Regions from separate parts of the Paenibacillus sp. FSL W8-0919 genome, predicted to be linked through region 1. Evidence: predicted binding sites of a transcription regulator. Region 1 holds the regulator's gene; the other holds the start of a gene.

Region 1 (3,153 bases):
TTTTACGGTGGTTCATACATTGACGCGTCTATACAAGGACAGCCGAAGCGGGCAGCTCCCTGCGCTGCGGCAGCTGCTCCAGGCTTCTCCCCATGAGAAATCCGGGGAATGGTCGGCGGTCATCGACCGGATCTATCCTGATCTGATCACGGTGAAAGAAACTTGGGACCGACTCAGCGACCAGCTGTTCGGGCTGCTTCCGGAACGCGGCGATGCTTCTCCTGGAGATGCAGGGCAATATACGCTGCGGCTCTCGCCTGCGAAGAAGCCGAAGGATTGGGGAGCGCTCGCCGAGCTGGAACAGCAGATTCACGTGACGCTGGGAGACGTCGTTCGCAAGGGAGACAAGCTGATCGCCGAGATGAAGGAAGAGCTTGACGATTACAGTGCGGACAGCCTGCTGACTGACCTGTCGGGCTTGTTTAAGGATCTGGCTGCGCATCGCGAGGATTTGCGGTCCTTCATGGCTCTGAATGACGAAGGAACCGTATACTGGATGGAGGCCAACGGCAATTTCCGCAGCAAGTCGCTGCAGCTCTACGCCGTGCCCGTTGATGTGAGCAAGCATTTGAAGGAATTGTTTTTTGACAAGAAGCGGAGCGTGATTCTGACATCGGCGACGCTGTCGGTCGATAAATCGTTTCAATTCATGATCGATAATCTAGGGCTCCAGGAGGCGGCGGACGCAGGGAATCTGAACACGGTTCAGCTGCCGTCCCCGTTCAATTACAGGGAGCAGGCGCTTCTTGTCATTCCGCGGGATTTTCCAAGCGTGAAGGGCTCCGTGGGGGATGCGGTATTTGTGGATACGCTTGTGAAGTCGCTCTCTGAAGCGGCAATAGCGACCCAAGGTCGTATGCTCGTCCTGTTTACGTCGTACCGGATGCTTCGTCAGGTGCACGAGCCGCTGAAGGAAGCGCTGGCTGCCAGCGATATTACGGTGCTTGGTCAGGGAATGGATGGTACGAGCCGTACGAAGCTGATACGCCGGTTCCAGGATAGCAGCGCGTCGGTTCTGCTCGGGACCAGCTCCTTCTGGGAGGGTGTTGACATTCCCGGAGAAGCGCTGACCTGCCTGGCGATTGTCCGGCTGCCGTTCCAGCCGCCCAACCATCCGCTGGTCGAGGCGAAGAGCGAGCTGCTGCAGCAGCAGAAGAAGAACCCGTTCATGAAGCTGTCGGTGCCGCAAGCGGTCATCCGCTTCAAGCAGGGCTTCGGGCGGCTTGTTCGGACCGCCCACGATAAGGGAATCGTGATCGTCTACGATACCCGGGTAATCGAATCGTATTATGGAAAATACTTCTTGTATTCCCTGCCCGGACCGAAAATGGAGCATATGCCGACCGAGGGGATCGTCCCCCGTATTGCGCAGTGGCTCGAGGAAAGGGAGAATGAAAAAGAGTGAACCTAAAGGGGAGCAAGGCTTTATATTGGAAGCGATGAACTATCATCCTATTAATAGGGGGAGCATGCATGAAATCGGATAAAATTTCAGAGGCCGTAGTCCGCAGATTGCCAGTCTATTTGCGCTATTTGAATGAGCTTCATAAGCGGGAGGTGTCCACCGTCTCCTCACAGGAGCTTGGGCAGAAGCTCGACCTGAACCCGGCCCAAATCCGCAAGGATTTGGCCTATTTCGGGGATTTCGGCCGGAAGGGCATCGGGTATGATGTCTCCTATCTCATTGAGAAAATCCGCCAAATCTTGAAGCTGGACCAGAAGATCAACGTTGCGCTGGTGGGTGCGGGCAATCTCGGACATGCGCTATCCAATTACAACGCGTTTCTGAAAGATAATATGAAGATTGTGGCGATTTTCGATTCGTATCCTCCGAAAATCGGGCTGAAGATCAATAACTTGACGGTGCAGCCGATGGAAGAGCTGGACAAGACGGTCCAGGAATACGGCATTCGAATCGGGATCATTACGGTACCGGATTTTGAAGCGCAAAACGTAGCCAATCAGCTGATCAACGCCGGAATCGAGGCGATTTTGAATTTTGCCCCGACGATTCTGAAGGCGCCGCCTCATATCCGCATTCACACCGCGGATTTTACGACGGATCTGCAAAGTCTGGCTTACTATTTGGACAATGGGAAGGAGGATGCGCAGCATGACAACGAAGTGGATGGTTAAGAACGGAACATTTGCCGTGCTTCAGGAAGGACAGCCGGTTCTCCGCGGGTATATGGTTGTGGAGGACGACCGCATCACGTATTTGGGGGAAGAGGAGCCTCAGGTCGATGCAGAAACCCAGGTGATGGACGGAACGCATCTGTTATTCCTTCCAGGGCTGGTCAACACGCATGGACATGCAGCCATGTCGCTGCTTCGCGGCTTTGGCGATGATCTGGCCCTGCAAGTTTGGCTGCAGGAGAAAATGTGGCCGATGGAAGCGAAGTTTACGGCCGACGATGTATTTTGGGGCACTTCGCTCTCGGTGCTCGAGATGCTGAAGGGCGGTACGACAACCTTCGTTGACATGTATGACCATATGGATCAGGTCGCCAAGGTTGTCCAAGACTCCGGAATGCGGGGAGTGCTGACAAGAGGCGTCATCGGGCTGTGTCCTCCGGAAGTACAGAAGCAGAAGCTGGATGAGGCGATTGCCTTTGCAAAGGACTGGCACGGTCAGGCGGAGGGCCGGATTACGACGATGATTTCGCCGCATGCGCCTTACACCTGCCCGCCAGACTTCATTGAGAAATTCGTTCAAGCGGCGCATGATTTGAATCTGCCGATTCATACCCATATGTCCGAAACGGCAGCCGAAGTGCAGCAGAATGTGAATGACTACGGACAGCGTCCGGTGGCCCATCTGGAGAAGCTCGGCGTGTTCTCGCGTCCGACGCTGGTTGCGCATGCGGTGCATTTGACGGACGAAGAGATTGAAATATTGGCTAAGCATGATGTCGCGGTATCCCATAACCCCGGCAGCAACCTGAAGCTGGCCAGCGGTGTTGCGCGTGTTCCCGAGCTGTTGAAAGCAGGTGTGACAGTGTCCCTAGGAACCGATGGACCAGCGAGCAATAACAACCTGGACATGTTCGAAGAAATGCGCCTGGCCGCCCTTATCCACAAGGGCGTCAGCGGCGATCCGACGGCTATTCCGGCAGCCGAAGCGCTTCGAATGGGAAGCGAGTATGGAGCACG
Region 2 (3,153 bases), 4.3 Mb from region 1:
GTATTGCTCTCGAGCAGCGATTTCTTCGTAATCAACAGCACCTTATGATGCTCACTTGCCAGAATGGCGGTATATAATCCGGCGATGCCGGAGCCGATGACGATCACATCCGTCTCCTTTACCGGCAGGTCCTTTAGGTCAAAATCGATCAAATACTGCGGTATCACGCTCGTCTCACCTGTCTTCTCGCGAAAGAGTAGCGCATGCTACTTAACTTGTAACATGCGCTCTAGGGAAGTTCTGGCTTTCTCTGCAACGACAGGAGGCACGTAAATCTGCGGCTTCATCGTCTCCAGAGCTTTGACCAGCTTTTTGAGATTATTCACTTTCATATTCGGACATACGAGAAATTTGGTCGCAAAATGGAAGGATTTATTCGGACTGTCCAAACGGAGCTGATAGCCGGTTCCGTCTTCGGTTCCTACGATAAATTCCTGGGCCGGCGAGTTTTTGCAGTATTCCAGAATGGCGGTGGTGCTGCCTACGAAGTCGCCCATAGCGACAACCTCCGGACGGCATTCCGGATGCACGACGAACTCGGCGTTCGGATATTTCGCCTTCATCTCCACCACATCTTTCACGGTTAACATATCATGCGTATTGCAGTACCCTTCCCAGATGATCAGCTTCTTGTCGGTGTGCTGCTGGACGTAATGCCCCAGGTTTTTGTCAGGGACCCAAATGATTTCATCGGAATCGACCGACTGAATGACCTTGACCGCATTCGAGGATGTACAGCAAATATCGGTCTCCGCCTTGATCTCGGCCGATGAATTGATATAAGTGACCACTTTGGCATTCGGATACTGGGCCTTCAGCTTGCGCAGCCCGTCAACGTTTACCATATCGGCCATCGGACAGCCTGCGCGCTCGTCAGGAATAAGCACCGTTTTATTCGGCGCCAATATCTTTGCGCTTTCTCCCATAAAATGCACGCCGCAAAAGACGATCGTCTCGGCATCCGTCTGGGCCGCCTTCTGAGCCAGCAAAAAGGAATCTCCCCGGAAATCGGCGACTTCCTGAATTTCATCCCGTTGATAATAATGCGCCAAAATGATGGCGTTGCGTTCCTTCTTCAACTCCATTAACCGTTCACGCAGCACGCGGTTCTGCTCTGCCTTGCGCTCCAGTGCCAAAGCTTCCATGATCGACCCTCTCCCCCTATGTTATCCGGCATTAGCCGCTTGATGACCATGTTTGAAGGACATTCGCAACCTTTGTGAAAGGATGCGCATCCTTATTTAACAACTAATGTACACGGACCTCTAATCCCTGTCAATGTGATAAGAAGCACAAAAAGAACCGGAAAACGAATGATCGTTCTCCGGTTCTTCATTTTTATTCCAAATACGAGTATTTCAGCGAATTTACGTTAGACTGCTATCATTATCCGATCCGCCAGGAGGATCTTTACGCTCTGAATCCTTACGATCCAGATTCGAATCCATCGGGTTGTTCGGAATCTCTTCCGTAGAAGTCGGCTGCTGGCCTTCTTCCTTCCCTTGAATACGGACGCGGACATCACCGATGTTGTCGATCGTTGGCTCGCCATTCTCGGAAGAGCCGGATCCTTCGCCACCGCCGTTGCCTTCGACTGTTCCAGTCTCAATGAGATTCTTAATCTGCTCAAGCTCCAGCGTTTCTTTCTCCAGGAGCGTATTCGCAATCAAATGAACCTCTTTGGCATGCTTGGACAGAAGCTCTTTACACTTCTCGTAGCATTCGGTGATAAACCGCTGCATTTCCTGATCGATCTCGTAAGCGATTTGGTCACTGTAGTTCTGCTCGTGCCCGATATCCCGGCCAAGGAACACTTGTCCTTGGGATGTGCCGAACTGCATCGGACCGAGCTTCTCGCTCATACCGTATTCCACAATCATGCTGCGGATAATGCTGGTTGCCTGCTGGAAGTCGCTGTATGCCCCGGTTCCGATTTCTCCGATGAACAGCTCTTCCGCCACGCGTCCGCCGAGCAACCCGGTTACGCGGTCAAGCAATTCCTGCTTCGTCACGAGCATGCGGTCTTCCTTCGGCATCATGATGACGTATCCGCCGGCGCGGCCGCGAGGAATAATCGTTACCTTATGCACGGTATCCGCATGCTCCAAGAAGTAACCGACAATCGTATGACCGGCTTCGTGATAAGCAACGATGCGCTTCTCGCGGTCGCTGATCACGCGGCTGCGCTTCTCGGTACCGACGATCACGCGGTCGATCGCCTCGTCGACTTCCGTCATCGAAATATCTTTACGGTTACGGCGTGCGGCAAGCAAAGCCGCCTCGTTCAGAAGGTTCTCCAGGTCCGCGCCTGTAAAACCAGTCGTACGCTTCGCGATAATGTCGAGTTTGACATCCTTCGTCAGCGGTTTGTTGCGTGCATGCACCTTCAGTACAGCTTCACGTCCCTTAACATCCGGACGATCCACGGTAATCTGACGGTCAAAACGTCCCGGACGCAGCAGCGCCGGGTCCAGAATATCCGGGCGGTTCGTTGCAGCGACGATAATGATGCCTTCGTTCGCTCCGAAACCGTCCATCTCTACGAGCAATTGGTTGAGCGTTTGCTCTCGCTCGTCATGTCCGCCACCAAGGCCGGCGCCGCGTTGACGGCCCACAGCATCAATCTCGTCAATGAAGATAATACATGGCGCATTCTTCTTCGCGTTCTCGAACAAATCGCGTACACGCGAAGCACCGACACCGACGAACATTTCCACGAAGTCGGAACCGGAAATACTGAAGAACGGAACGCCTGCTTCACCGGCAACCGCACGAGCCAGGAGCGTCTTACCGGTTCCCGGAGGACCGACAAGCAGCACACCCTTCGGAATGCGGGCGCCGACGGTGTTGAATTTGCGCGGATCCTTCAGGAAGTCGACAACCTCAACGAGCTCCTGCTTCTCCTCGTCAGCACCGGCTACGTCTTCAAACGTAACGCGTTTCTTCTCTTCATTATATAAGCGGGCTTTGCTCTTGCCAAAGTTCATCACTTTGCCGCCGCCGCCCTGAGCTTGATTGAACAGGAAGAAGAACAGAACGAACATGATCACGAGCGGAATAAAGGATGAAAGCAGTGTCAGCCAAATGCTTTGGCCTTCCATCGGCACCACGGTCAGCTTTACATCGTTGCTCTCGCTGGCTGCGGTCAATTCC

Evidence for each region. The regulator Rex, encoded in region 1, represses fermentation and respiration genes when NADH is low (regulators of the CRP and FNR family bind a similar motif). The targets are predictions, from matches to a motif close to TTGTGAAATATTTCACAA.
Region 2: nadA (quinolinate synthase NadA) is a predicted target of Rex. The motif match lies at 1,218-1,235, and genes of this name have one in related genera.

Annotation. Positions count from the first base shown of each region.
Region 1 covers NZ_JBBOPV010000001.1:5,461,944-5,465,096, reverse strand. The annotation lists gene dinG (ATP-dependent DNA helicase DinG) at 1-1,405, shown strand, start outside; gene NST44_RS24695 (redox-sensing transcriptional repressor Rex) at 1,474-2,136, shown strand; gene NST44_RS24690 (amidohydrolase) at 2,114-3,153, shown strand, end outside.
Region 2 covers NZ_JBBOPV010000001.1:1,132,517-1,135,669, forward strand. The annotation lists gene nadB (L-aspartate oxidase) at 1-167, opposite strand, end outside; gene nadA (quinolinate synthase NadA) at 207-1,145, opposite strand; gene ftsH (ATP-dependent zinc metalloprotease FtsH) at 1,368-3,153, opposite strand, start outside.